Regions from separate parts of the Siminovitchia sp. FSL W7-1587 genome, predicted to be linked through region 2. Evidence: riboswitches for the same ligand, from Rfam matches in the RefSeq annotation. Region 2 holds a riboswitch; each other region holds the start of a gene.
The links. Region 2 has a riboswitch for S-adenosylmethionine ahead of NST31_RS04490 (MetQ/NlpA family ABC transporter substrate-binding protein). Riboswitches for the same ligand answer to the same signal wherever they lie in the genome.
Positions count from the first base shown of each region.

Region 1 (10,348 bases), 650 kb from region 2:
AGCACTTCCTTGCTATCCAAGTCCAAGTGGTTCGTCGGTTCATCAAGAATGAGGACGTTCGCCTTTTGAAGCATGAGAATGGCGAGGGTGAGCCGCGCTTTTTCTCCCCCGCTCAATGACGAAACGGTTTTTAATACATCATCTTGGGTAAACAAAAAATTGCCCAATACGGATCTGACTTCTTTTTCCTTCATTAGCGGATAGCGATCCCATAATTCTTGTAAAACAGTTCGGTTGGTTGACAAGTTGGCCTGTTCCTGATCATAATATCCGAATTGAACATTTGCTCCATATCGAATCTCCCCGGATAGGAAGGGGATTTTTTTTATGATCGACTTTAACAACGTAGATTTGCCAATCCCGTTTGGCCCGACAAGGGCGGCACTGTCGCCGCGGGTAAGTCTCATATTGATATGGTTGGCCAATGTCTGTCCATTGTAGCCAATGCTCGCCTCTGAAACGGATAACACGTCATTTCCGCTTTGTTTCTCAATTGTGAATGAAAAAGAAGCGGATTTTGTGTCGCCTTCGGGACGATCCATGATATTCATTTTTTCTAATTTGCGGCGTCTGCTTTGCGCTCGTTTAGTCGTTGACGCTCTTGCGAGGTTACGCTGTATAAAGTCTTGCAGTTTGGAAATTTCACCTTGCTGTTTTTCATACAGTTTCATTTCCTGTTCAAATCTCTCGGCTTTTTGCTCGAGATACTTACTGTAATTTCCATGATAGACCGCCATTTCATGGCGGGACAGCTCATATACTAAAGAAACGATTTGGTCGAGAAAGTAACGGTCATGGGAAACGATGAGAAGGGCTCCCGGATAATTTTGCAAATATTTTTCTAACCAGGCCATGGTTTCAATATCAAGATGGTTTGTTGGCTCATCCAAAATCAGCAAGTCCGGCTTGGACAACAACAATTTTGCAAGCGCCAGGCGCGTTTTTTGTCCGCCACTCAGCCTGGCGATATTTTTATCATAGTCTTCTTCGAAAAATTGGAAGCCGTGCAGGACAGAACGTATATCTGATTCATATTGATAACCGCCGATTTTTTTAAACTGCTCTTGAAGCCTGTCATATTCACTCAATAGACGTTCATAGGCACCTTCACGTTCGTAATTCGCCGGATCGGAAAGCTTCTGCTCGATTTTTCGAAGCTCTTTTTCCATGTTTCGTACTTCGCTGAATACGGAAAGCATTTCTTCCCAAATCGTTAATTCTGATTCCAAGCCTGTATGTTGCTCCAAATAACCAATTGTTACATCTTTCGGTTTGACTACTTGGCCGGAATCATGTGAAAGTTCTCCAGCGATGATCTTTAACAAGGTAGACTTTCCGGCTCCATTCCTGCCGACAAGAGCTGCCCGGTCACCTTCGCGAATTTCCAATTTTATATTTGAAAGTACCAAATCAGCCCCAAAATACTTTGAAAGCTGTTGAACTTGCAATAATAGCATAATTTCCACCCCTAGTCATAGACAGTGTATCGCATGTTGACTATATTTGACAATTGATTTTTTAGGTGGCAAAAACAGACAGTATACACGAAATAGTGTAGAATGATAAGGAGGTGTTTGGCCGTGGAAAAATTGACGCATTTTAACAATGAAGGCAGGGCACAGATGGTGGATGTCAGCGGAAAGCCGGAAACAGTCCGCACTGCTGCTGCCCGCTCCAGTATTGAAGTGAACGACCATATTTATGAGTTAATTACGAATCAGCAAATAAAAAAGGGCGATGTTTTGGCTGTGGCGCAAGTAGCCGGGATCATGGCCGCGAAAAAAACATGGGAAATAATCCCGATGTGCCATCCGATCCCGATAAAAGGAGTTAATATTTCCTTTGACTGGATGGAAGGATCCGAGAATCATAAAATCCTGGAAATAACTGCTGAAGTAAAAACTGTCGGTAATACAGGAGTAGAGATGGAAGCATTAACTGCTGTTTCGGCAGCCGCACTCACTATATACGATATGTGCAAAGCCGTAGACAAGGGAATGATCATAGGTCCAACCTATCTAATAGAAAAAACAGGCGGGGTATCCAGTAGCGATTATCGCCGTGAAATGGAATAGGTTTATCAGTTGCAGGACATTCATTCCGCAAACGGGTAAACTGCAGCGCTTTTTTCTTTTTGGCATGGAGGATTGAATATGAACGGGGAAACGTTAAAAATACCACAGGCAACTGCAAAGAGGCTTCCGCTATACTACAGGTTTTTGAAAAATTTACATGCATCAGGAAAACAGCGCGTATCTTCGGCCGAATTAAGTGAAGCGGTGAAAGTGGATTCCGCTACCATTCGGCGGGACTTTTCTTATTTTGGCGCGCTTGGAAAAAAAGGATATGGGTATAATGTAAATTACTTGCTGTCATTTTTTCGCAAGACACTTGACCAAGATGAGGTGACGAAAGTCGCTTTAATTGGTGTAGGAAATTTAGGCACAGCTTTTTTAAATTATAATTTCTTAAAAAACAACAATACAAAAATTGAAATGGCTTTCGATGTCGACAAAAACAAAATTGGGAAAAAGATCAGCAATGTACCGATTTATGCTTTGTCCGAACTTGAAGAAAGATTGAGCAAAGAGGAAGTGGCCGTCATTATTTTAACTGTGCCGGCAAGTGCCGCCCAAGCCATCACTGACCGGATTAAACATACCGGTGTAAAGGGAATACTGAATTTTACCCCTGCAAGGCTGAATGTGCCGGAGTCGATCCGTGTTCATCATATCGATCTAGCGGTGGAGCTGCAGTCGCTCGTTTACTTTTTGAAACATTATCCTCTCGATGACACGGAAAATTCACAACCATAAATGATTTTTCAATGGCTAATTGGACGGGTTTCCATTAAAATAAAACTATAGATAGGAGGTGGCCGCAGTGAGTGCAGGTGTAGGCAGTTTACTTGTAATCGCACTTGTTGCTATATTGATCTTCGGACCAAAGAAGTTGCCGGAACTTGGTAAGGCTGCGGGCAACACGTTGCGTGAATTTAAGAACGCGACGAAAGGTTTGGCAGACGATGATGAAAAAGAGACGAAAAAAGACAGCGATAAGTGATAGGATGAACAAATCATGAGTCAAAACAATATGTCGATCATCGATCATATAGAGGAATTGCGAAAACGGCTGGTCATTATAGTCGTTTTCTTTGTGTTGGCTGTCATTGCCAGCTTTTTTATATCACAGCCTCTTATTAAGCTGATTCAGCATGCAAGCGCTGCCCAGGACATTACGATGAATGCGTTCCGTGTGACGGATCCGTTTAAAGTGTTTCTGCAAATGACGTTTGTTCTGGCGTTTATTTTAACATCCCCCGTTATTTTGTATCAGCTCTGGGCCTTTATCAGTCCGGGTCTTTTGGAAAAGGAACGGAAGGCAACGCTCAGCTATATACCGGTTTCAGTTTTTTTATTTTTAGCAGGTGTCCTTTTTTCTTATTTTATTTTGTTTCCATTTGTGATACGGTTCATGCTTGGGTTATCGAGCAATATGGAGATACAGACAACAATTGGCATTAATGAATATTTTCAATTTCTTTTTCAGATAACCGTACCGTTTGGAGTTTTGTTTCAGCTTCCGGTCGTCATTTTGTTTTTAACAAGGTTGGGCATCGTTACGCCGATGTTTTTGGTACAGATCAGAAAATATGCGTACTTTATTTTGCTGGTTATAGCAGCGTTCATTACGCCTCCGGATTTAATCTCGCATATGATGGTGACCGTTCCATTACTCATTTTGTATGAGATCAGCATCTGGATTTCAAAGGTGGGTTATAAAAAAGCGCAGGCTTCCGCAGCAGAGAGTGATGAAGATTAAAAAAGCATCCTATATTTCCGGTGCTTTTTTAATCTATAGCCCATAAAACAAGTAGGTTAATGCTATAAGATGAAAAATTCATCCTTGACAGATAATTTATAGTGGGATAGTATATAAATACGTTTATAAATGACGTTTCAACTGAATAATAGGTAATTTCTTATCCAGAGAGGTGGAGGGACTGGCCCTTTGAAGCCTCGGCAACAGACCGTCAGGTACTGTGCCAATTCCAGCAGGCTGTTTGTAAGCTTGAAAGATAAGAAGAGAACAAATGACGTTTAAAGCAAACCTCTTCTTATTTTGTAGAAGAGGTTTTTTTAATGGGGGGATGAAGATGGCAAAAGTGGAGGAAAATGCGATTGAAGACATTGTTTCGGCATTGAAAAAGATGGAATATGGTTCATTGGTCATTACAGTGCACGATGGAGAAATCACCCAAATTGATACGACTGAAAAAAAGCGTTACAACATGCAAAGGAAACAAAGGAAAGTCCCGATGATGAAAGCAAACAAATGAAAACAGGCTGCCGATTAGACAACTAAAGGCATCTTCTCCATGATCATGCATTGGGAGGGTGCTTTTTTTGTACCGTTGCCTAAAATGGTAGCGAGAAAATAGCAAATGAAGAGAAGAAGGGGTGACTCCTCAGTTCTTTCATAAAAAGGATGTGGAAGAACTAAGAGTTTTGGGATTTTGCGCTCCATACGTCTGTAAAGGAAGAAAAATCATTCATGGAAGGGATTTGATTGGTTGGTGAATGATACATGAGATTTGTTGGATATAAAACAGGTGGCCAATTAGAAAAAATGTAGCAAGTTTAATCCGTTTGGGTTGAGAAGAACATGCTCATACAGTTAATTAAAATCGTTTTCACTTAAAGGGAGGAAAATAAAATGAGTGATATTGTCATTATTTCAGGAAGTCCATCTGAATTTTCCAGATCTGGCAAGATTCTGGATTATCTAGGCAGATTGCTGGAGAGGGAACATTTTTCAATAAAACATGTTTCAGTAAAAGATATTCCGCCGGAGGACTTGGTTTACGGAAATGTTCATAGCCCTGCCATTCAAAAAGTGTCACTTGATATTCAAGAGACAGCGGGGGTGATTGTCGGATCACCGGTTTATAAAGCGGCTTATTCGGGAGTTTTAAAAACATTGTTCGATCTTTTGCCTCAAGATGTGTTTAAAAATATTCCGGTATTGCCGCTCATGACCGGGGGCAGCCCGGGCCATTTATTGGCGATTGAATTCTCATTGAAACCGCTCATTGCTTCTTTAAAAGGAAAAAGTCTTCAAGGACTTTATTTTCTCGATAGCCAAATTAACAGGGAACAGAAAAACCCAATCATTGATGAAGAAAGCCTTTTACGTACGAAAAAACAGCTTTATGAATTTATCGAAATAGTAAAGAAAAATAAGCGTCTTGCGTCTTCTTTATAAAACAGAAAAGAGACATTTGGTAATGAAATGCTCGCTGTCGATGGCAGGGGCACTTCGAAAAACCGATGTCTCTGTTTTTTTAAATAGATGTTGTTTTTTTATCCAGGAAGTCCTCATACAAACTGATCAAGAGGCTTTGGCGTAACCTGTAGGCAGGAAGTTCCAGCACTGCATTTCAGCAAAAGGCAACACTATGCGGCCAGCGCTGTACTAGCAGGCTTTGTTACTATATACATCCTATTTCTGATCCTTTTTTAACCGAAAGTGGAGCATAATGAGACGCAGCCCCGCTCCAAAATCCAGTGTGGCTAAAATTATCAGCAAATAAACCATAAAACCAAAGCCGTTCTTATCCACTTGCTGGACAGCAAAAAATGTAAAAACAAACCCCAAGACGATATATAAAGTACCTGAAAATAATGGTGACCTCATGAAAAGAACCCTCCTATCCACCATACAAATTGTGCTGTTTTTTCTATATATTTCTCCAGCTTATCGACAAGGAATAACTGAAGTATGACAACGATCGTGTTCATCGAGACATGTGCGATGATAGGAACGATAATTCTTTTCGTCATAACGTATAAAAAGGCAAATACGAATCCCATGGTAGCATATAAAATAATGTGAACAGGCTCGAAATGGGCCAGTGCAAAAATGACGGAACTCAGTAAAGCGGCTACCCAGAAAGGGAAGCGGTCGTACAAGCTTCCGAATATGACTTTTCGAAATACGATCTCTTCTAAAATGGGCCCAATAATGGAACTGATGATGACGATTGCCGGAAATAACTCGATCAATTGTAAAATTTGCTGTGTATTCTCTGATCCCGGGTTGATGCCAATCGCCTTCTCTACCAAACCTGCGGAAATCTGGGCAAAGAAGGCCATAAAAATACCGATAATTGCCCAAGTAAAAGATTGTCCGACGGGGAGCGGCTGGTCCTTCTCTATTTTTGTATACTTCTCATTTTTTCTCAAAAGAAAAAGAACAAGGGCAAGTCCAACACTAAAAGAGAACAGAATCCAATAACCAACCGCATTCACTTTCATTTGCTCCGGATCAATATGAAGCACCTTCGTACCTATTTGGAAAAAGAGCGGTACTCCAATATAAGAGGACAACTGCATAACGATAAAAGTGAGGACAATCAAAAGATATGATTTCTTCATGAAAATAGTAAATCTCCTTCATATATATCGAACGATAATTTCTATTTTACTCTTAATGGACGATTGTTTCAAACAGCGCGTTTATGTTTTCCTTCCCCTGCCCTAAAAATATCCTGTGCCCATTTTTTTCATTCTGGCGAAAAAGTTTGACATAGGCAACTAGTGTGCATAAAATATAAATTAAAGAAATGTTGGTCGGGGGAAACATTGTAAAGACAACCCAACTTATATGAGGGAGGTAAAGGAGATGAAAGGTCATGAGTTGATTGCTCTTAATGAAGCCAACATTGGGGATTGCATCAAAATAAAGAAGTTACTCGTAACGGGCACGATGAGGAGAAGGTTATTGGATTTAGGGTTTGTCCCTTCGGCAGAGGTGATTGTGCTGCAAAAAAGCCCGCTCGGCGATCCGATTGCCTTTCGTGTCAGCCATACGACTATTGCCCTGCGAAGGGAAGAAAGTTCAAAAATATATGGGGAGTTAGTAGCAAATGAATCATCAGCAACCAGTTAAAATTGCGTTGGCAGGCAATCCGAATGTTGGAAAAAGTACTTTATTTAATACATTGACAGGACTAAAACAGCATACTGGCAATTGGCCGGGAAAAACCGTTATCCATGCGGAAGGGCAGTTTTCCTATAAGGGGGTAGATTACACAATCATTGATCTCCCTGGTACGTATTCCCTTTTTTCCAACTCGGCGGACGAAGAAGTCGCAAGAGATTTTATTGTCTTCGAGCGGCCGGATTTGACGATTGTTGTGCTTGATGCCACCTCGATTGAGCGGAATTTGAATTTGGCGTTGCAAGTCATGGAAATGACAGATAAAGTGATTGTCTGCATTAACTTAATTGATGAAGCAAAGAAAAAAGGGATTTATATCAATGAGAAAGCATTAATGAAAAAACTCGGTGTTCCTGTCATCAAAATTTCTGCTCGTAACAAAGTGGGCATCAATCAGTTATTAGATACGATCGACAGGATGATCTCAGGAAAGATTTCCACTTCTCCGTATCAAATACAGTATTCACCAGAGATTGAAAAGAAGGTGGAAACATTGATTCCCCATGTGCAAAGAGTGTTTGGCAAAGAGCTTCCCGCCCGCTGGCTCGCCTTGCGGTTGCTTGATGGGGATGAATCATTTATCACTGCTTATTCTAAAAAGATAGAGAAAGAACGGGGTGACGGATTGACACATGAGCACTCATATCCAGCCAAAACCCAACAACTATAATGAATTATTACATTTGGCACAGTCGCTATCAACGGAAGATATTCGTGATGAGATTGTTACTAATATTTACCAAACCTCAAATGCCATTTGTGAAAAAACAATTGCTTATAAAGCCCCGGAAAAATTGCGGCAAACAGAAAAGCTCGACAAAATTTTCACATCGAAGGTTTGGGGATTTCCCATTATGCTTGCGATGTTGGGAGTCGTCTTTTATATCACGATTGCCGGGGCAAATGTCCCTTCTACCATGTTGGCCAATACGTTCAATTGGTTGGAGCAGTATATAACGGCTTTTTTCACATGGATTCATGCGCCTGAATGGCTCCATGGCATCCTTGTTTTAGGGCTTTATCGAGGTACGGCGTGGGTGGTCAGTGTCATGCTTCCTCCGATGGCGATCTTTTTCCCCATGTTTGCCCTGTTGGAAAACTACGGGTATTTACCCCGAGTGGCTTTTAATATGGATCGGCTCTTTAAAAGGGCAGGTGCCCATGGGAAACAGGCGTTAACAATGGCGATGGGTTTCGGCTGTAACGCGGCTGCCATAATGTCTACAAGAATCATCGAGTCGCCACGGGAAAGAATGCTTGCGATTTTGACGAATAACTTTGTTCCGTGTAATGGCAGATGGCCAACGCTGATCTTATTAGCTTCTTTATTTATGGCGGTAGGCTATTCCGGTACAATGGGAACATTGGTGACGGCCGGGATCGTCATGGGAATGGTGTTATTTGGAATCGTCGTCACACTATTTGTTTCATGGGCTTTATCCAAAACCGCCCTGAAAGGAGTCCCGACTCATTATACATTGGAGCTTCCTGCTTATCGTCGTCCGCGGTTTTGGGAAACGATTATTCGCGCCACGCTAGATAAATCATGGTTCGTGTTAAAAAGAGCGGTCATTATAGCGGCTCCCGCCGGTGTGATGACGTGGGTGGCTGCCAATATCTATATCGGGGATACGAGCTTATTAATGTACTTCGTCAACTTTCTGGACCCCTTTGCCCAATTATTGGGATTGGACGGATTTATTCTGATGGCCTTTATTTTTGGACTTCCGGCGAATGAAGTCGTATTGCCGATTTTATTGATGGGTTACTTATCAACAGGTGCCATGACAGAAGTAGAAGAATTAACCGCGATCAAATCAATCTTTGTAGACCATGGCTGGACGTGGTTAACCGCTTTGAATATGATGCTGTTTTCATTGCTTCATTATCCGTGCGGGACGACATTATTTAATATTTACAAAGAAACGAATAGCAAGAAGTGGACATTTGTTGCCTTTGCATTACCAACAGCGATTGCGATTATTGTCACATTTATCGTTGCCCAGGTAGTAAGAGGATTCGGCTGGGTGTAAAAATATCCGAAAGAAAGCTCCGGAAGCAGATATACCCTTGTCAAATAGACAGATTGAAAAAAAGACCATGCAACCAGTGTGATTCGGTATTAAACCGGAAAACACTGGTTAGTGGGCTTTGTCAAATTACGTGTTTTTAATCAAAGTATTTTATATGTGAGGTATTCTAAAAGAGGCACATTTGGCGTAGTTGTCCATTCCGTAGCTATCATCCAACCAAAGGGCTCTTCTTTAAATAGAGATCCAATATTGATAAAGAACAAACACTGTTTTTCCTCGTGGTGGCGGATCCTCGAAGATATTTGGGCTGGAACATAAGTTGAAAACGAATTGATTTTAGTATAAATCGTGAAAATAAAGCCGCGTGAAACCAAGGTTTTTAAATAAGATTCATGAGGTTTATTCATTTTTATAAAGTTTTGTCCCAGCTTTTTTTCTTTTTTGCGTATAGGTACACGGTTTGTTTTCGTAATCGTGCACCAACCAACCGGACGTGTGTCACCAATGTGTAAAGATCAGATCCGCTCATAATTCAGCCCCCATGCTTGTTAATTTGTCTTAGATGCCTACTTTACATAACTTAAAAAGACAGCGTCGCTCTTCATTAAGGTTCGTCCTCTTAGCAAATTTGATATGCAATAACTTTTGGAATAATGCGATATATAAATTATCAAGATTCCTCGTTCCAAAATTGCTTATATAGCTTTGTAAGATCGTATAAATCATCTGCAATCATTTCCATTAAGATCATTTTTTTCCCAACTATTAATAAATGTATTGAAAATAATGCTTGTTATTTACACTCTGCTCCTTTCATTTTCAATGGTTTCCATACACTAATCCGAATACTTAATTTTTTTACGCGCCGGTTTATAACATTTGTAGCAGTGAAAAAATTCATAGTTCCATATGTAAGTGGAACGAGGCAACCTCCTGTATAACCACAGACAGTTTTTTATTGAAAAAAATCTGTAATGGCTTGTCTTGCTTAAGCTCCGATCAGAAACAAAACAATAGGGATCGTAAATAAACTAATGAGCGTAGTAGCCAAAGTGGTAAATGACACGAGATCCGGCTCGGTATCAAATTGAATCGCAAACATAGTCGTATTCGCCGCAGCGGGCATCGCCGATTGCAAAATAAGGACCGCTTTGATTAACTCATTAACAGGGAAAAAATGCAAAATAGCAACTGCGATCACCGGTGAAATGACCATTCTAATGACAATTCCTGCGGAAGCAAACTTGTAGGGAACGCGTTTGCGTTTGATCGCAGCAAGCTGCATGCCCAGGACAAGCATTACAGTTGGAATG
Region 1 covers NZ_CP150169.1:1,572,097-1,582,444, reverse strand. The annotation lists gene NST31_RS07350 (ABC-F family ATP-binding cassette domain-containing protein) at 1-1,457, opposite strand, end outside; gene moaC (cyclic pyranopterin monophosphate synthase MoaC) at 1,581-2,075, shown strand; gene NST31_RS07340 (redox-sensing transcriptional repressor Rex) at 2,154-2,816, shown strand; gene NST31_RS07335 (twin-arginine translocase TatA/TatE family subunit) at 2,884-3,063, shown strand; gene tatC (twin-arginine translocase subunit TatC) at 3,079-3,822, shown strand; SAM riboswitch class I at 3,980-4,085, shown strand; gene NST31_RS07325 (YezD family protein) at 4,157-4,339, shown strand; gene ssuE (NADPH-dependent FMN reductase) at 4,717-5,265, shown strand; gene NST31_RS07315 (YdiK family protein) at 5,503-5,697, opposite strand; gene NST31_RS07310 (type II CAAX endopeptidase family protein) at 5,694-6,437, opposite strand; gene NST31_RS07305 (FeoA family protein) at 6,685-6,951, shown strand; gene NST31_RS07300 (FeoB small GTPase domain-containing protein) at 6,929-7,672, shown strand; gene NST31_RS07295 (nucleoside recognition domain-containing protein) at 7,635-9,035, shown strand; gene NST31_RS07290 (AEC family transporter) at 10,024-10,348, opposite strand, start outside.
Region 1: another riboswitch for S-adenosylmethionine. It lies ahead of NST31_RS07325 (YezD family protein); the one in region 2 lies ahead of NST31_RS04490 (MetQ/NlpA family ABC transporter substrate-binding protein).

Region 2 (10,348 bases):
CCCTAAAATAAATCAGTCGTAAAAAACGAACCATTTTTCCACGACTGATTTTGCATTTGTGGGGTTTCCTCTTGAAAGTAGCCGGGGTATGCCCGCCACTTTCAAGCCTAAAACCATGGGCTTATTTTTCATTTAATCTTTACTCCATCTTTATTTGCTCACCACAACCAGCTTCTCGGCATTTACTTTGCCTGAGAAAAACACTGCGCCTCCGCCCATGTCTGCTTCCCGGTCTGGAGTCAATGAATTTACAAGTCGCTTTGCTCCAGGGGCATCGGCCCAGAGTCCTTGAGTGACCAGAACGCCTGGGAGAACTTGGTCTCCGACAGATGCCGGCAGCTCGCATTCTCCACGATCATTCCAAATGCGGACCCAATCACCATTTTCAATACCGAGCCGCAGCGCGTCTTCCTCATGAATGAACAGTTGCGGCGCTTTTTCCAATCGTACATGTTTTTCGTTATGTGAAAAAGTGGAATTCAAAAAGTTATGGTTCGGACCTGGTACAAATAGAAACGGATAGTCGGAATGCTCTTCTTTCAACGGTATATGCGTTGGCAGTGGCGGATGCCCGTCCAACGCCATTTTATGCGAATACAATTCAATTTTCCCGCTTGGTGTGTTCAACCGTTGTAAGCGGCTTTGCGGATCACGTGCTTTGACAAAGCGTTTGTCTTGCAGTTCTTCCAAGGTAACATCGGGAAAATATGGGTTGGACACATTTGATATCGCCTGGCGAATCATATCTTCATCACTGTCTTTAAAAGCTTCTTCACCAAATCCCATCGCTTCCGCCAGCAACCTAAACACATCCGCATTTGACTTGCTTTCCCCGTAAGGAGGGATTACTGGCTCCTGTAAATGCAAATAATGATGCCAATACGATGTATAAATATCTCTATTCTCAAAGGATGACGTTGCAGGCAAAACGATATCGGCATATGCCGCCGTTTCCGTTAAGAACAAGTCATGGACGACTACAAACAGATCTTCACGCATCAATCCTTCTCTTACCTTACTGGAATTAGGCGCAACCACGGCAGGGTTGCTGCCATATACAAACAGGGAGTATATCGGGTTGTCCTTCTCCATAAGCGCCTGGCCCAATTGGATCATATTAATGGAGCGGGTTGGTTTTCTTTGCAGATCCGGCCGCTGTAATGCCCTTGTGTTGTAGTTCAAGTAAGCGGAATTTGATTTAATTGCGCCGCCGCCATTCAACAGCCATTGACCCGTTAAAGCCGGGAGGCAAGAAATGGTTCTGACTATCATCCCCCCGTTGTCATGGTGTTGCAATCCGTTGCCGATCCGGATCATGGAAGGGGAAGTACCCCCGTACAGCCGGGCAAGTTTATAAATATCTTCAACCGGAATTCCGGTAATGCCAGAGACAACATCCGGCTCATATTGTTTTACGTGGTGTTCCAGTTCTTCGTATCCTACGGTATGCTTTTTTAAAAAAGCGCGGTCAACGAGGTTCTCGTTGTATAAAATGTGCATGATGCCGAGCGCCAATGCCGCATCGGTTCCGGGGATGATTGGAATAAACCAATCCGCCATCCGGCCGGTCTGGTTTTTATGGACATCAATGACGATGAGTTTTGCCCCTCGTTTTCTCGCTTTTTGCGCGATCATCACCTGATGCATATTTGTGCTCGCCGCGTTGATTCCCCAAAAAATAAATAGTTTTGTTTCTGTCATTTCCTCGGGATCCGTACCGAAACTGCCGCCCATCGTATAGCGGTAGCCCTCACTTCCGGCATCTGAACAAATGGTTCGTTCTAACTGGCTTGCCCCGAGCCGGTAAAAGAATCGCCTGTCCATTCCCTCCGAATGGATCTTGCCCATATTTCCATAAAAGCTATACGGCAAAATGGACTCAGGGCCTTGTTTAGCAATCAGCTTTTTCCAGTTACTACAAATACTCTCAATCGCTTCTTGCCAACTGATTGGAACAAAAGTACCTTCGCCTTTTCGTCCAACCCGCTTTAAAGGTGTTTTCAATCTTTTTTCATCGTAAAGTCGCGCTCCCATATTCCGAACTTTATTGCAAATACTCCCTTTCGTAACGGGATGAGCCGGATCTCCGTCAATTTTCACGATTTTCCCATCTTGTTTATGGATGAGCAATCCGCATTGATCCGGGCAATCAAGGGAGCAAACCGCAGGAAATAGTCCATCTTTTATATGTGCAAAAGATTCCATATAGCATCCCCTAACATCATAATTTCATAGATTATATCATATTACGGACAATCGGACGTTGAAAAAATAAGCGAGCCTAGATGGGTGATAAAGAAAAAGGCACAAGAAAGTAGCATGATACCACCACTGAAAAAAGTGACATTTTCTAACAAAAGTCTGTGAAAACGCCAATAACTGGAGAACTAATATAGTCGCTTTTTCGAAACGAAATTCAAATCAAGTAAAGCAAGAGCGGAAGACGATGCCATTGTATATTTGAATTCAGTTGCTCATGTGGTTAAGGGATATGTTAAGGAGCCCAGAGTTGCCAGTACCGTATTACACAAAAGAGGAAGGAAGGGTTTTGGCTATATAACCGATGTTTTAAATGAATAAACAACAGCGGAATTTGTTCTTATTCTAGGGCACGATTAGTTTCCCATAAGAGAGGGTTTTCCCATCATCACTAATGACATACATCTTTTTGTTGAATCCTCTTTCTGGGAAACCAATTCCATTTTCGTTCCATGATTTTTATAGAGTAGAGGATAAACCTCTTTTTATAATTCAACGCTCATTAATACTTTTTCAGGAGAAGCACTATCAGTTATATCTTGAGAAATAGCATAGTTGTCCTTTAATAATGGGCTGTTAATTACAATGATTTCCTTTGAAAAGATCATCGCCGGCCAATATATGGCAATAGAATATAGCAATACTACAAAAACAAGAAAGGAAAACGCCTTTCTGCGAAAATAGAGAAACGAAGCTATGTGGCAAAAGAAAGCGACCGCTCATTCAACTACTAATCTTACTCAATAAAAATTTTCAAAAAATTGATGTTGCCTTATGTATGAACAGGGTAATCGAGAACCTTATTATGAAACATTACAAAAAATAGCTGATTATTATAAAGTTTTAACTGTTCCCACCTCGGCAGAACTGATAAAATGAAACCAGATACTCTCTACACCGCCCTGCTGACCAAGACGAAGAGGACATTGCCAAAAGACTTTAGGAAATAAAAAACGATCTTGAGCATGCAGAAGGGTTAGTGTTTGATGATGAACCATTTTCAAAAGAAGCGCAGAAATCATTTTCAAAATCCATGGAATATATCGTGAGAACACTAAAAAAATTAATAAGAAAATACACACCAAAAAATACAGAAAGGAGAATAGCGATGAATGAGCAGCTGTTGAAGCAGATTTTAGATGAATTAAAAGGCGTCAAAGAAGAAATTGCCGGGATTAAGACCGAAGTTTTTGAAATTAAACTAGAACAACAAAAAACAAACGAACGTTTAACCAGCATAGAATCTAAGCAACAAATTATTTATGAGCAAACTGGAAAGCTAACTGAATACCATTCTGAAACCATGTCTCATCTTGAACAGCTCGCCACAAAGGATGACCTTGATTATTTTGATAAAAAGATTTCTCAACATGAACGGGAGATATTCAAAATAAAGAATAGGGCGTAGTTAAGTTGATTCGTAAAAAAGTTAATGAATTAATCAAAAAACACAAAACGAATGATCCCTACTTATTAACTGATATTTTTAAAAGCCATTCATTTCATGATTCAAGTAACGACTAACCACGTAAATATTTAAATAAATTCATCGCGATTAATAAGGACTTATGCTATGAAATTCAAAAGTACGTTTGCGCGCGTAAAAACACCTTTTATTCAGTCAGCAGGATTGAGGCGGAAGCTCACAAGTTTGCTGTTGAATTACATGCCTGACAATCAGTTAAAGGAATATTATGAGACTATCCATGTATGAAATTGCATGTTATGTATTTTTGGAGTCCCATAAGAGTTTGTTAAACTCAAGAAGTGTAATTTTTTTGAATGTTTACTTGTAATATTTGTCGCCCCCTTATTCTGATCAATATGTAAAAAAAATATTTCTTTAAGGGGTGATCGCTGTGAAGAATGCTATTGATTTTCACTTTAGTCTTCATGAGAAAATCGAAAAATATAGACCAAAACGAAATGGAGACGGGGATATCGAAAAATGCATTAGTGTTTGCGAAATGGGAATGGATAACCTCCCAGCTTTTATTAGAGAATGCCATATAGAATACAAAGATCACTCTGTAATAATTCCTCCCTCTATTCCTTGTAGAGATGTTTTGTTAAAATGCTACTTGATTATTTCAGATTTTGAGAAAGCAAGAAGTGTAGTTAATAGATCAGTTGAATGTCGAGCTTGGGATGAAAGACGAGGAAACGATGAATTAGAGTTTATAAACAATGTTAAAAGTGCATATATTTCTGTCCAATCTAGAGTAAGAGAATATCCAGGAACTTTGCAAAAAGACTTATACGTTATTCTTCCAGAGTTGGATAGAAATGCATTGAAATGGTACTTAGCAAACACAAACTCATTAATAAAGAGAAAAATCAAAAGTACATATTCTTTGTGGTTAGAAGGTCAGGATATTCCAGAGGAACCGATACAGGAAATTGTTGATAATAACAATGTAGTAATGAATGAAGACGTTTTAAGTTTAGCAAAAAAAAACATTAACGTATCATTATTTCCAAAATGGTATGTTTCAATAAGTTTTGGTTATTCTACTTCTAAGAATTATCAAAAGGCAGTCACATTAGCGAAATCAGCGCCGCAATATATTGAATCTTTTGATGAAGATAATAACATTATTCATCAAGCTGTATTTTCGGAGCAGACCAGTGATTACCTCGCGTTTATTAGTTTATATGAGCTAATAAATAATTGGAAATCATGCTTTGTTATAATAAACGGTGAAATTGTAGACAGAAAAATTGTTGGTGGAATTAACTATTGTTATGGAGATAAATTAAGGTCTGGTAAGTCTGATTTTTGTTACGGCGCTAGTGAGTATACTATAAATCCATTCGGTTGCCATAGGCTACAAATAAGTCAGTTTAATAACCCTTGGTGGAAATTTGGCAGATTTGATACTAATGGAGTATGGCATGTAAATAAAAACGAGATTTTAGATAGAATCAAAGAATATTCCACTCCTTATATTCACTGTCCAGCATTTTCCATGGAAAGAATACTAAAAGCGTTAGATGATCTGCCAGACTTTATTAATCCAGAAATAGACAAGGATTGGGTTAGGGTGAATGAAGGTGTTGAGCCAAAAAATCATCTTGCTCACGTTAATTCCATAACAATAACAGTAGATGTCAATAAACAACCCGAGACGAGACGTAAAAAAGAAGGATTTTTATCAAGCCTTTTAAAACTGACGGGACTTAGGAAATAATAAAATCAGAGGTAAATTAATTGGGATTTTTCGATAAAAAGTTCAGAGAATTGCTTGATGAGGGCATCGTTACACAAGAAGAATGTCAAGCACAAAAAGAAAAAATTTTAAACATGTAACAAAATGGCCCAATTTCGGGCTTTTCTTTTAAACCAAATAAGAACGTATATTCTTATGAAATCTATATAGCTTACTTTCAAAAAGCACCAGCTAAAAACATGCAAGGATATGATTAGAAATGCACAGAAGATGCTCCGCCTCGGCTCATTATCGGAAAAAGAAGGCAAGTAACAAGAAGAGCAGAAACGAAGAAGAAGGCCGAATTAAGCAATGGCTAAACCTGTATGGGCTGTAATCCGTCCGCTAGTAGTTTCAATCATAAATTTTCTCATCATATCACCTGCTGGATGAAGTGTGGAGCTAGTATAGATGTATGGACACATGTTAGTTAAGTCTCTATCCTATAAAATAGAGAGGACGTGTCCGGAATGAAACAAAAACGTTATAATCAAGAATGTAAGCAAACAATTGTCGAGCTTTACAGATCTGGCACATCTGTGAGCGATCTCAACCGCGAATATGGGGTATCTGAAGTAACGATTTATAAATGGATCAAAGCACTTTCTCCTGAAGGAAGTGATGGCTTATCATCAGCAGAGATTGCGGAAATCCAAAAAGAAAACCTTCGCCTTAAACAAGAGGGCGACATTCTAAAAAAGGCTATGACCATATTCGCGAAAAAGTGACCAACCAAGAGATCATCGACCATATCAAGCAGGAGAAAGAAAACCACCCGGTTCGAATAATGTGCGAAGTGCTTGAAGTGCCAAGAAGTACGTATTACCAATCATGGGAATATGCTTCCCATTATCTTCTTTTCTGTCTTATTCGGTTTAGGGATTACAGTGGTTGGCGAAAAAGGAAAAACTGTGTTTGCCTTCTTTGAAGGTGGAGCAGATGCTATGTTTTGGGTGACAAATATTATTATGAAGTTTTGCCCCATTCGGTGTATTTTCTTTAATTGGTGTATCGGTGTCAAAATTTGGTTTAGATTCATTGATTCCACTTGGAAAACTAATGATTCTTGTCTTTGCAACTATGCTCTTTTTTATTGTTGTTGTGCTTGGAGGTATCGAGAAGCTGGCTTATTACTAATATTTTCCACATTGAAATTATTGAAAGATGAGCTGCTTTTGGCATATTCAACTTCTAGCTCTGAAACAGTATTGCCAAAAGTGATGCATAAAATGGAAAAGTTCAGATGTCCAAAAAATATTGTTTCTTTTGTAGTTCCGACCGGTTATTCCTTTAACTTGGATGACTCTACATTGTATCAAGCTCTTGCAACGCCTTTTATTGCTCAAATATATGAGATGATTGGTTTAAGTGATCATTCCACCCCCATTTATATAATTTTATAAGGGGGAATAACATCAAAAATTTCTAGGAGGACGAAATATAATCGTATAGTTTGAATAAACCTGGAAAAACTGTTACAGTCCCAAATGCTTTGTCGCCAGCCTCAGACTAGTATACAGCTAGTCTTTTTTAATATGTCGCAAAATAAAAAATCCTGTTTTAGTCAGTAAATAAAAGGTAAAAATCATCACCATCGTTTTAGATATTACATATCCATCAAGTGCTAAATCGTAACCTTTGGGCAACAAGAGCTCACTTTTAAAACTGAAAAAAATTGAAAGTAAAATAGGGACGATAATTAAAAACATAGCTATCAAAAGTTTCAATTCGTTATTCAAAACAAACAACTCCCCTAAAATGTGTCGTTTTCATTCTATATCTTTTTTAGCTTATAGCGCTTTCATGTACTTCCACCATTCTTTTCAAAGCCGTCGTTGGCTGTACGGCGGAACGAACTTCTCCTATTTCCATAAATCTGTCAGACTCATTATTCATAGATTATACCATGCTCTGGACCTTGCCCGTTGAACGTGGGGAAAAATCTGCTATCATGCTATGGGTTCTTTTTTTGGCTAAATTATGATTGATTAGATTCACTTTTTTATGTAAGGTTGAATAAATGGTGTGATTTGTGACACTCGTGTCAGCAAAAATTACTTGAAAGGGAGAGCAGTGAATGGACGATCATCATGAAATTGGCCCCCAAAAGGAGAACGACAGGAAATCATCCACCGGCCTTGAAGAAAATGTCGCGGGCTTATTATGCTATTTGGGAACATTCGTGACGGGCATTATCTTCTTTATCTTGGAAAAGAAAAGCCCTTTTGTAAAATTTCATGCAATGCAGTCAATGGTCCTTTATGCAACTCTGTGGATTGTAGGGACAGGCGTTAGTTATGTACCCTTTGTCGGATGGTTATTCAAGTTGCTTATCTCATTGGTTGGCTTCATTTTGTGGGTGTTGCTCATGGTCCAGACATATCATCGTGAGCGGATAAAAGTGCCGGTCGTTGGTGACATCGCGGAAAACCTTGTTCAACATTTTAACGGCAGAAGCCAATAAAATTTTAAAACTTAGTTGACAACCGGGAAGATTCGGAATAGAATAGGTTTCAACATTCCAAACAAAATCAAATGATTTTTATGACTCTTATGAAGAGAGGTGGAGGGACTGGCCCTGTGAAGCCTCGGCAACCATTGAATATATTTTATATTCAAACGGTGCCAATTCCAGCAGACTTTTGTTCGAAGTCTGACAGATAAGGGGCGAAGCTGATAAATATGATTTAAAGCGGAGACCTCTTATGTGTAAAGGGGTCTTTTTATTTGGGCATTTATTGAAATGATAGATGCTTTCGTAAAAGGGAGTGTTGAAGCAAAAATGAATCTTGAAGTCGCAGGTCATTACAAAATCAATAGTTGCCCATGACGACGCCAAAACAACCGAAATTTCCAGCCTGATACATCTATAGATGATAAAGAAGCTGACCGGACAACCGGAGGCCTCTTGATTTACACAAGTTTGCCCACGTACGGCATAGTTGTGCGAATCAAGGGGTCTTTTTTATGAAAAAAGTGGATTGCGAATTGTTTTGAGTGACACGACGCTTTCCATTGATACGTAGCCAGGGCCGGAAAGAATATGGATACTGTCATGGAAAAAAACATAGTATTCCTATCTTAAAACGATTATATTGCGATTTGTTGGCATAACATGGGAAAAATAAATTTGCTAAAGAGGGAGAATCATCAAATGAGAAAAACATTACTTACCATTAGCCTGATTTTTACTTTACTTGCTTTGGGAGCGTGTGGAAGCACTTCAGCAGGGGATGAAAAGAAAGAAATCACCATTGGCGCCACAGCAGGACCGTACAGCGATCAATTGAAAGAAGGCATCATTCCGATTCTTGAAAAGGAGGGATATCGAGTAAATATTGTGGAGTTCAATGATTACATCCAGCCAAACATCGCATTAAACGAAGGAGAAATAGACGCCAATCTATTTCAGAACAGCATCTATTTAAAACAGTTCAATAAAAATCATGACGTGGATCTTGTTGCTTCTTACGCGGTTCCGACTGCCCCTATCGCACTTTATTCCGACAAACATGATTCGTTGGATGATCTGAAAGAAGGGATGACGATAACGATGCCCAATGATCCGACCAACTTGGCCAGATCGTTGAACATGCTTGCGGATTTCGGGTTGATCACTGTGAATGAAAAGGCCGATCCAACTGTCGTTTCTGAAAAAGACATCGTGGAAAATAAGCTTCATTTACACATCAAACCAATTGATCCCGCCCAAACACCGCGTTCATTGGGAGATACTGATTTTGCTTTTATTAACGGAAATTTTGCATTGGCTTCGGGATTAAAACTAGATGAAGCAGTGGAGATCGAAAAAACACCGGAAGGTTATTTGATTTATGTGACGCTCAGAAAAGAAGATATTGAAAAGCCGTTCGCAAAAGCTCTCGAAAAAGCCTATCACTCAGATGAATTTTTAGACTATACAAACAAGCATGCAAAGGGATATGTGAAACCGCCCTATCAAGTGAAAAAGGAGGAAAATGAATGATCGAAATTGTGAATGTTACGAAACGGTATAAACAGTTGACGGCTGTCGACCATGTCAACTTGTCCATTCGCCAAGGTGAGATTTTTGGCATCATTGGTTACAGCGGGGCCGGGAAAAGCACATTGCTCAGATGCTTGAATCTGCTGGAAAAGCCGACACAAGGCATCATTGTTATTGACGGTAAAGAATTGACGGCATTATCTGATCAGGAAGTTCGGAAAGAGCGCCAAAAGATCGGCATGATTTTTCAACATTTTCATCTGATTAGTTCGAAAACCGTTTATGACAATATCGCTTTTTCATTAAAAGCGGCAGGCAAGACGAAAGCTGAAATTAAAAAGCGGGTTCCGGAGCTTTTGGAGATGGTAGGGCTGTCCGATCGTAGCGCTCATTATCCCGCTCAACTCTCAGGAGGACAAAAACAGCGGGTCGGTATCGCCCGGGCGCTGGCCAATGAACCGAAAGTGCTTCTATGCGACGAAGCGACTTCGGCACTTGATCCGACAACAACAAAGTCAATATTGCAACTGTTGAAAAAAATCAACAAAACGCTTGGGATCACGATCGTGTTAATCACACATGAAATGGAAGTGGTTCAGAATGTATGCCATCGGGTGGCTGTTATGGAAAATGGGCAGGTTGTTGAACTGGCTGATGTGTATGATATGTTTGCCAATCCGCAAACGGCCTTGTCCAAGCAATTTGTTCAAACGGTCCACTCCCTGGAATTGCCTGAAAGACTTCTTTTGGGAAGAAAAGGGGCGATTGTCCAAATCACTTTCAAAGGAGATTCGGCCGAAGAGGCGGTCATTTCGGAGACATTAAGACAATTTCATATTTCTGTGAATATCCTGCATGGTCAAATTTCTTACATTCAGGAACGTCCGCTCGGAAC
Region 2 covers NZ_CP150169.1:923,773-934,120, reverse strand. The annotation lists gene NST31_RS04525 (molybdopterin oxidoreductase family protein) at 151-2,205, opposite strand; gene NST31_RS04520 (hypothetical protein) at 3,239-3,667, shown strand; gene NST31_RS04515 (hypothetical protein) at 4,119-5,450, shown strand; gene NST31_RS04510 (transposase) at 5,939-6,196, shown strand; partial or broken gene NST31_RS04505 (cation:dicarboxylase symporter family transporter) at 6,296-6,868, shown strand; gene NST31_RS04500 (hypothetical protein) at 6,989-7,207, opposite strand; gene NST31_RS04495 (DUF4870 domain-containing protein) at 7,546-7,932, shown strand; SAM riboswitch class I at 8,017-8,135, shown strand; gene NST31_RS04490 (MetQ/NlpA family ABC transporter substrate-binding protein) at 8,623-9,453, shown strand; gene NST31_RS04485 (methionine ABC transporter ATP-binding protein) at 9,450-10,348, shown strand, end outside.

Region 3 (10,348 bases), 2.0 Mb from region 2:
ATATTATACATCAGGACAATTGATCCCGCATGTAAGGTGCCATATACACCACTTCAAGACATGAGTTGATACCAAAAGGTCTAAGTGTAAGAAAACGGCATCTAAAAGCCCGATTGGTTCAACTAACATTTCTTGGAAAAGGCATACCAAGAAATGAAGTTTCACTTTATCCCGCATGTAAGGTGCCGTAAGCCTCCCACTTCAAAATTTTGAGTGAATACAAAAGGTCCAAGTGTGAGAAAACGGCACCTAAAAGCCCGATTGGTTCAACTAACATTCAGTAGGAGATGGAAGAAAACTCCTACTGAATGAAGTTTCACTTTATGGTTCGTTTTTTACTCGGCTGATTTTGTTGTGGCCCAGACTCTTTTTCGTGATTTCTAGGAAACGTTTAGGCCGGATATTGATGATTAAACTCGTGCTTTGCAAAAGTATGGCATACCCCAAATTTTTTTAACTAATTCAAAACACTTTCTTGCTTTAGTCTCTTATAGTCTCCACTGGAATAACCTGTTTCCAATAAGACCTCCTCATTATGCTGTCCAAGAAGGGGAGCAGGTTTTGTCAGTTCTCCGGGTGTTTCTGAAAATTTGGCAGGAAAGCCCAATGTTTTGACCGCCCCGGCAGCCGGATGTACATATTCCAGTATCATTTCCCGTTCTAGAATATGGGGGTCACTCAAGGTCTGATTGTAAGTATAAATCGGACCGCAAGGAATTCCGTGTTGTTCTAAAAGCTCCAGCCAATACACGGAATCGCGCTTTGATAATGTTTCTTCAATATCTTTTTCAAGTTCTTTGAGATGAAGCGTGCGCAGGCTGTTTGTCAAATAACGCGGATCTTCCATCCAATTTGGCCGATCGACGACATGCAAACAAAATGTTTCCCATAACTTTTGATTGGCGGCCCCGATTAAAATGAAGCCATCCTTTGTTTTAAAGCCTTGATAGGGTGCGGCGGCACGGTGGGCTGTTCCGGTTTTTCCCGCTACTTGTCCGCTGCCAAAATAAGCTGCTGCTTCCCATACCGTCCAGGCAAGCCCCGAGTCAACAAGAGACACATCAATATACTGCCCTTTTCCGGTTTTCAACCGGTAAATGTAGGATGTCAAAATGGATTGAATGGCTGTTTGGGCGGCAGCCAAGTCGTGAATGGCAATTCCGACTTTGACTGGCTTTCCGCCTTGTTCGCCTGTCATTTCCATGAGACCGGACAATCCTTGCGCCATAATATCGAACCCGCCTTTATTTCGATAAGGACCGGTTTGGCCATATCCCGATATGGAGCAATATATGAGCGCGGGATTTAATTCTTTTAAGGTGTCGTAGTCGATCCCGAGCTTCTTCGCTACCCCCGGGCGAAAGTTTTCTACGAAAACATCTGCTTTTTTGACTAATTCATATAAAATGTCTCGGCCTTCTTCCTTTTTGACGTTCAGGCACATGCCGCGTTTATTGCGATTGACCATCATATACATATGGCTTTCATTGTTGTGAAACGGTCCCATGGCCCGCGTATCATCGCCATTTGGATATTTTTCGATTTTAATGACATCTGCTCCCATATCGCCGAGCACCATCGTGCAGTATGGTCCGGCCAATACTTGTGACAGATCAATCACTTTCATGCCTTGTAATGCTTGATTCATGTCGTTTTCACCTGTTTCTAACTCTGTTAAAGTTCGGACGGCGCTTCTCTAAAAACGCCTGAATGCCTTCCTCGTAATCTTCGGAGCTGAACGAATCGAGAATGGATTTTGCCAATTCTTCATCTTCATCGGTGGCTCCGTCTATGATCTTGTGGATCACCTGTTTTATTCCTGAATTGGCCACCAAAGATTTTTCGGAAATGTTACGAGCAAACTGGATGCATTGTTCCTCCAGTTCGTCAGAAGCATACACATAATCGATCAAACCGATGTCGCGCGCTTCTTCCGCCCCGATTAATTTTGCCGTATAAAGCAATTCTTTTGTCTTAGTTACCCCAATTAGATTCATAAGCCGCTTCGTGCTTTTTACATTATAGATAATCCCGATATTGGCGGCTGTAATGCCGAATGTTCCGTCAGCAGATGAAAAGCGGAAATCGCATGAATTGGCCAGTTCCAGTCCACCGCCAATCGCAAGCCTTTGTATAAGGGCGATCGTTGGCCGGGAAAATCGGTACAACTTTTCAATCGCTTCTAGCGCGGCTTTATTATAGGCTTTTGCTTTTTCGGCCTGGTAGCGGACATCAAGAAATTCGGTAATGTCCGCTCCGGCGGAGAAGGCTGTTTTATCAACGCCGCGGACGATTAAAACTCTAATGGCGGGGTCCTTTTCCAGTTCATCCAAAATAGAAGACAGCTTGCGAAACATCTTGAGCGTAATGGCGTTTTTTTTCTCAGGGCGATTCAAAACGAGAATGGCAATATCTTTATTTCTTTCTACGTATAAAGGATTTGTCATTTGAAACCTCCGGTTGATTAATCGTTTCACTCTTACTCCCAGCTTACGATGATAGAGCCGCGGAACTCTTCTTCGATGAATGTTTTCACCTCATCAGATTGGTAAGCTTTCACAAGCTTTTTCACTACAGCGTCATCTTTATTTTCGTCCCTTACAGCAATGACATTTGTATAGGGCGAGTCCGTTGATTCCAGAAGGATGGCGTCTTCTTTTGGGTAAAGGCCGGCGTCGATGGCAAAGTTTGTATTGATCGCTGCCGCGTCGACCTCGCTGAGCTGCTTGGGAATTTGTGCGGCATCAAGCTCGATAAATTCAAGGTTTTTCGGGTTTTCTTTTATGTCTTTCAGTGATGCTGTCTCTTTCGCATCATTAGCCAGTTGAATGTGGCCGGCTTTTTCCAAAATAAACAGCGCCCGGGAACCGTTTGTCGGATCGTTGGGTAGTCCAAACTTGGCTCCCTTTGGAAGGTCATCAATACTTTGATAGTCTTCCGAATAAACCCCCATTGGATTTAAAATCGTTTTGCCTACAGATACCAAATCGGTATCGTGGTCTTTATTAAACTGATCCAAGAAGGGCTGGTGCTGATAGCTGTTCGCATCCAGTTCACCGTCAGCCAATGTTTTGTTTGGCAGGATATAATCAGAAAAAATCTTTAACTCAATGTCCAATCCGTCTTTTTTCGCCACTTCTTTAACCTTTTCCATAATTTGCTCATGGGGGCCGGCTGTAGCGCCCACAATAAGCTTTTCTTCTTCCGTCTTTGTTCCCGTCGCATTGTTTCCACATCCGGAAACAATAACAGCCAATAGTAATCCTAGTAACAATATTCTAATGTTTTTCATTTTCTTCCCCCCAGTTTTTTGGGGAATATCAAGAAACAAAAAAGCCTCTCTTCTTAAAAAAAAGAAAGAGAGGCTTAGTCATATACTCATCATAACTGGTTCCTCTCTTATCTTTCAAAACACATTCATGTTTTGCAGGATTTAGCACCTTTCTATTTTTAATAGATGGTTGCCGAGCTTCATTGGGCCAGTCCCTCAGCTACTCTTGATAAGAGAACGCTATTTCATTTACTTGTATTTCCCTATTATTTAAGAATGTAAAGCATGGGATAGATAATGTCAAGTTCATTTTTGGAAGTGGGCGAATATGGTACATTGTCAAAAGGCAGTGGTATAATGGACACATCAATATGCGGGAGAGAATGTAATGAAGAAATACATTGAGGCTTTAAAACCAACGGTTTACTCGTTGTTTGACCATTTTCACAACCATCCGGAGGTAAGCTGGAAAGAATATAAAACGACTGAATATATCCGGGATTTTTTAGTCAAAGAAGGATTTGCCGTTCAAACATTTGATGATGGCACTTGCACCGGTCTTGTAGCTGAAGTTGGAGCAGGAGAGCGGTGCGTTGCTTTGCGTACGGATATAGATGCTTTATGGCAGGAAGTCAATGGAAAATTTCAAGCAAATCATTCATGTGGTCACGATGCCCATATGACGATGGCAATTGGAACGATGTTGTTGCTCAAAAAAGTGGGATTTCCCGAAAATGCCAAGCTGAAATTTATTTTTCAACCGGCAGAAGAAAAAGGAACAGGCGCTTTAAAAATGTTGGAGAAAAAAGTGCTCGATGATGTAGATTATTTATATGGTGTTCATTTGCGACCTATCCAGGAACTGGAAGATGGTTATGCGGCACCTGCGATCCTTCATGGCGCCGGGATGTTTTTATCAGGTGAGATCAAAGGGGACGATGTTCATGCAGCAAGGCCCCATCTAGGAGCGAATTCCATTGAAATTGGCGCATCCATCGTGCAGCAAATCCAAGGCATTCATCTTGACCCGATGGTTCCCTATTCGGCAAAAATGACCAAATTCCAGGCAGGCGGCGCAGCGAGTAATATTATCCCTGGCAACGCATCCTTCAGTTTGGATGTAAGAGCGCAGACAAATGAAGTACTTGAGCAATTGGCCACAAAAATTGAACATATCGTCGCATCACTTGAAAAGCTTCACAACGTTAACATTCAGTTGGAGACGAAAGCGCATATCGCGGCTGCGAAAGCGAATCATGATGCCATTCGTATGATGAGAAAGGCGATTGTTGCAGCACTCGGAGAGGACAGATTGGAAGAGCCCATTGTTACATCCGGAGGGGAAGATTTTCACTTTTACACATTAAAAAAGCCACAGCTTAAAGGAACCATGCTAGGGCTCGGGTGCGGGCTTGCACCTGGTCTTCATCATCCGGAAATGACGTTTAATCGTGAGGCCATGCTTTCAGGTATAGAAGTTTTAGCTTACGCGATATTGAAGACATTGGAGGGAGGATTCAAGCATTGAGTTCGGAAGTACTCATTAAAACACTACAAAGTGTGGAGGAAATGGCTCTTGTAAAAGAATTGGAAGAATTGGTATGGAAGTGGGATGCCATTCCTGTTCACCAAACGGTTACGGCCATAAGAAATGGGGGCCTCATCGTAGGTGCCTTTCATGACGAGAAACTTGTTGGTTTCAGCTACAGTTTTCCGGGATTCTTGAATGGAAAGGTTTATTTATGCTCTCATGCGCTTGGCATCCATCCTGATTATCGGGTAAAAGGGATCGGCTATCAGTTGAAAGAAAGGCAGAAGTCTGAAGCAAGAAAGTTGGGCTATGACATGCTCACATGGACTTATGATCCGCTTGAAAGCCGAAACGCCTATTTGAATTTGACCAAACTTCGCTCAGTCTGCAATACTTATATCGTCAATTCATATGGCGAGGGGAAAGACGAGCTGAACAATGGCTTGCCGACAGACCGATTCAAAGTAGAGTGGTGGATCAATAGTGATCACGTAGAAAAGCCGTCTTCTTTTAAAGTAGATAAGAGTAACGCTTTTCAGGTGCCGTATCAGGAAGGTGAGGGAGGTTTACCGCGACTGGGAAATTTGGACCTTCCTTTTTCCGCCGAACAAATAGTAGTTCCCGTGCCTGCATTTTTCCAACAAATGAAAAAAGAAGACATGGGGCTCGCCATAGATTGGCGAATGAAGACAAGATCGATCTTCCGACAGCTTTTTAATGCTGGATACACGGCTGTGTCACTCATTCGCCATGAAGATGCGCCAGTTCATCACTACCTGCTTGTGAAAAGGTCTGAGCTGCAATTGGATGAAAAAGCAAATTAGTTAAACCGATTGCGGGGGTGAGAAAGTCCTCGACAGCCTCATTCGGCTTTTGATTGTGCCCAGTTTTCTGGAACGAAGAGGAGCCCTATAAAAAAGCTTGTAGAGAAAGAAGCGATTTTCTCTGCAAGCTCTTTTTTTACGGTATTGGGTGTGCCGTTTCAGCTGTTGAAATCCGTTCTTTATGGATGGTAACCCGATCCAATTTTTCACGGTCGACAGCAAAGCCGATCCCGGGACCAGTTTGCACTTGAATAATCCCGTGGTCCATCGTTACTTCCGGCTGGATGATGTCCTCAGTCCAATAATGGGAAGATGGCGCCGTATCTCCCGGAATCGTAAAGTTCGAGAGGGATGTCAAGGCGATATTGTGTGCCCTGCCAATCCCCGTTTCAAGCATGCCGCCGCACCAGACGGGAACACCGTTGTCTTTGCAAAGGTCATGGAGCCGCACCGACTCGCCAATTCCTCCTACGCGTCCAATTTTAATATTGATAATCCGGCAACTCCCCAACTGTAGTGCTTTTCTCGCATCTTCCAGGCTGTGGATGCTTTCATCGAGGCAGACAGGGGTTTGCAATTGTTCCTGAAGGGTGGCATGGTCGATAATGTCGTCATGGGCAAGCGGCTGCTCGATCATCATGAGATTGTATTGATCAAGTTTCTTCAAATGATTAATGTCATTTAATGTATAAGCAGAGTTGGCATCCGCCATGAGTGGAATATCCGGAAACTCTTTGCGTACGGCATCTATATAATCAAGGTCGGCGCCTGGAGCAATTTTCACTTTTATTTTCCTGAAGCCTTCATCCACATATTCAGCGACTTTTTCAACGAGTTTTACAGGCGAGCTTTGTATGCCGATGCTTTTGCCCACTTCAATCTCTGTTTTTGTGCCGCCGATCAATTCGGATAAAGCGATGTTGTTTTTCTTGGCAAATGCGTCCCAGATCGCGGTCTCAATCGCCGATTTGGCAATTTGATTTCTTCTGACAAAAGTCAGCATATCATGCACTTCAAGCGGATGTTGAATCGTTTTGTGCATCACTTTCGGAATGAGAAAATCTTTTAACATATATGTGGCTGTATACGTTGTTTCCTCATTATAATACGGCTCATCACTCGTAACCGTTTCGCCCCAGCCGGATACACCTGATTCGTCGACCGCTTCTACAAGGCACACATGTTTTTCCAATGCGGTGCCAAAGCTTGTCGTAAAAGGCGCAATCAATTTCATTTTAATCGTATGAAGAACAACCTCTGTCAATATGACGGGTTTCATTGTGACTCCCCCTTTGATTATTCGTAAATAAAGCATACGCTACTATCATCGCATTTTCAATTGACCCCGCAGGGCATTTTTATCTTCTAAACCAATCTGCATGTTCATCCATATGAACAAACGGGATGTCTGTATCCACTTCGCCTGTGATTCGTTCCATGGAAATGTCTTTTCCCGCGAGCCAAGCGCCAAAATCCAAGACAGTGGGAAATTGATCACCGCCAAGCGCAAACCAGACTTTCAATTCATTTGGAAAATAAGCGGCCGTATGAATCGTCCCTGCCCAGCTTGCATATAAATCGGAAAATATGCCTTTATCCGTGTCATTAAGCAGATGAAAGGCTTCTCGCGCTTCGCTCAAATGGGCCTGGTGTTCTTCCAAGATGGCAAGCCTTCTCTTTGAGTCGACGAGATGCCCCCGGTTTTCATGTTGTAATAGTTCAAAATGATTCGTACATATGCGTGATTCCCGAACTTTTACTTCACGTGGTGTCGCTTCTGCGATGAATGTTCGGCCACTGCGATCATGCATAATGTAACTAAAAGAATGCCGGTGGGGAATTTCTTTTAAAAGAGCCACGGCCTCCTCTACATGTGCACACGTTTCCAAAACAGTCCTGTTGATCATGCTGCAAATGAATCCGTCACCAGGTTTCTTCCGATTCATGAAATTATACCCCATAACCAATCCTTTTTCGTTCATCCCATCGGAGCGGCCCGTTATTCTTTGGCTTGGCCCGGCCGTTGCATATCCATGATCGGAAGGATGGAAAAATACAAACCGCCCTTCATATGTTTTCGGGTGGTAATCGTAATTACGTATAAAATAATCATTTCCCGTCAAAATTGAGCAACCGGAGCGGGGAATTTCCAGGCGGTAACCACCAAATTCCGTCAATACTTTTTCAATCGGCCACTGAAGCGCTTCTTGAAAACCAAGAAGCTCCTCCCAAATCGCGGGAGCAAACGAAGCGATCGCCTGTTTTGCTTCCGCGGCATTTATCTGAAATCTGGGTCTGCGGACTTTCCATTGATTCTCCCGATTTATAAGTGTAAGCGAGTCCTTTAAAAGCTGGCCTTGCATTTTGCCAAAATCGTAGTGCGTTCCGCGAAACGGGATGATGTCGCTATAAATAGTTTTCAAGGTATGCAACCTTCCTTTCCATTCTATACGGTTCATTTTATGGAAAGGAGGAAAGGAAAACAAATGGGAAGTCTTTAAGATAAAGTCAATGGTAAGTGAATGATAACAAGCGTTTTTACTTTTTCGATTAAAAAACCTTATCAGCAAAGTATTTTGACAGCGGGGAAGCAATCCTCGTATCTATTCTGGGTTCGCGCTTTGAGAATATTGGGGAAGAGAGAGAAGACGAAGAAACCTCGTTAAAAGTTCGAACGGCTTCACGCTCGCAGGCATGGTTGGTTTTCTGAAAAATAGAATCAAGATGAAGATGAACGGCTTTGACCTTGCCTTATTTTTGAAAACTCTTGGCAAGCGGTCCGACAATTGATCACCACTTGAATTGGAACGATTTCCTATTACTTTACTGTTGGAGTGTGGCAATGGCACATATTCCAGAAAGTGGCGGCAATCCTAAATGAACATCGGGCGGATCATCATTTATCTCAATGACAAAAGGAGCCGGGGATAAGAAGTCTTAAATGAACCTATATGAGTTTTCATGATGTAAAGAGGCATGGTGTCCAGGAGCCCAAAGTCAAAGTTATTTCCCCCAGATGAAAAAGAAAAAAGCACACGATGCGATAGGGCACCGAATGCTATTAAAAGGGAGATTAAACATGAAACCGTTTTCTAAACTTTCATGAACCTGTTATCATTCTAAGCTTACTGTTACGAAGGATAATGTTCAAAACAAGGTTCTTTTCAACACTTTTCCCCAACCATTTTCTTCTGTGGCGTAAAAGTCTCCTTTTACAACCCCGCCGCCAAGGATATGAAGCGGTTCTAGTAAATGTAAAGGTTCAGTCACTGTTTGTGTAACACGCAGCTGCACAGGATGGAATGTCTTTTCATGCAATATGAAATCAGGTGATGTATCTCTTTCGATAATCTCTTGCATGTATATCCCGCCATCCGGTTTTGAAATCGTTCTCAGATTCAAATGTGGAGTGGTAATCGGTTCTTCTAAAGCGGGCATGGTCTCGTTCAAATTTACTGTCATTTTAATCAGTTCTTTGCCATTTTTCCTGGCTGCTCCATGAATTTCCCTATTATTCTCTACTATTTGTATATTGGCATATTTTTTCGGATAACCCCATAAATCTCTGCCTGCCGCAATTGCTGCATCATTATTTTCATATTCATATATATAATATCCACCGTATTGATTGCCATATGCTGCTGGAACAACGAAGGCGCAATCCATAAACGATACTTTGTCCGTGTTGCTGAAGTCTGTAATGGAAATAACGATTTTGTTGGTCACATATTCAAAGGGTGTATAAGATAGGATGCGTTTGATTTCGGATTCATTTGCTTCTGCAACCGCAAATACCGATAAATAATTTTTACATGAATAGGGAACAAACGGATCCGGAAATAATGGCGCATGAATCGGGACGTTATTTGTTGCTTTATTCAAGAACATCTACCTCCTAAACATCTTTTTTACTTACCAATAGCAAGACAAGTGTAGAGGCAATAGCAGCCGGAACTAATTCATATAGATAATCTACCCATGGTGTGTTAACCCAAATGATTGTCACTACTGTTCCCGTGATGATGCTCCAAACGGCCCCCTTTTTGGTAACGATATTTGTATAAAGCAGGAAAATCAATAATGGCCCAAAACTGGCGGCGAGACCGGCCCATGCATACAAGACGAGTTGAAAGACAGACTGGAGATTTAACAATGCGATTAAAGTGGAAATGATGCCAAGGCTAACCATCGTTATTCTTGAGATGAGCATGGACTGTTCATTGGTAAACGTTTTATTTGTAATCCCTTTTAACAGGTCGCTCGCGAATGCTTGTGTTGCGATCATCACTTGTGACGAAAAGGTGGATTGGATCGCGGCAAAAATGGCGGCTAGTACAACACCTGCCAGAATTGGATGCAAAGTATCTACTGAAATCTTTGGAAAAACATACTCAGGATCATCTAGGGTCGGAACAATTATTCTTCCAATTAATCCTAGTAAATTAGAGCCAGTCATAACCACTATTACCCAAAACATGGCGATAAACGCCCCTTGCGTAATGGTTTGATCATCTTTGGCAGATAAAAATCGCTGGACAATATGTGGTTGTCCAGGTTCGCCCACTCCAAAAAGGAATAGGCCCAAAAACACACCAATACCCGCTGCTCCGGTTGCTCCTCCCAACGAAGAAACTAAAATGGGGTCAATGTCATGTAAAGTTGAAAAAAACTGTACCGGTCCTCCAAATTCAAAAAAGATCATATAAAGCGGAAAGAGGATGA
Region 3 covers NZ_CP150169.1:2,875,178-2,885,525, forward strand. The annotation lists gene NST31_RS13475 (CoA transferase) at 458-1,648, opposite strand; gene NST31_RS13480 (enoyl-CoA hydratase/isomerase family protein) at 1,656-2,447, opposite strand; gene NST31_RS13485 (MetQ/NlpA family ABC transporter substrate-binding protein) at 2,480-3,292, opposite strand; SAM riboswitch class I at 3,397-3,507, opposite strand; gene NST31_RS13490 (M20 peptidase aminoacylase family protein) at 3,660-4,799, shown strand; gene NST31_RS13495 (GNAT family N-acetyltransferase) at 4,796-5,626, shown strand; gene menC (o-succinylbenzoate synthase) at 5,763-6,905, opposite strand; gene NST31_RS13505 (C45 family peptidase) at 6,985-8,049, opposite strand; gene NST31_RS13510 (acetoacetate decarboxylase family protein) at 8,774-9,508, opposite strand; gene NST31_RS13515 (sodium/proline symporter) at 9,522-10,348, opposite strand, start outside.
Region 3: another riboswitch for S-adenosylmethionine. It lies ahead of NST31_RS13485 (MetQ/NlpA family ABC transporter substrate-binding protein); the one in region 2 lies ahead of NST31_RS04490 (MetQ/NlpA family ABC transporter substrate-binding protein).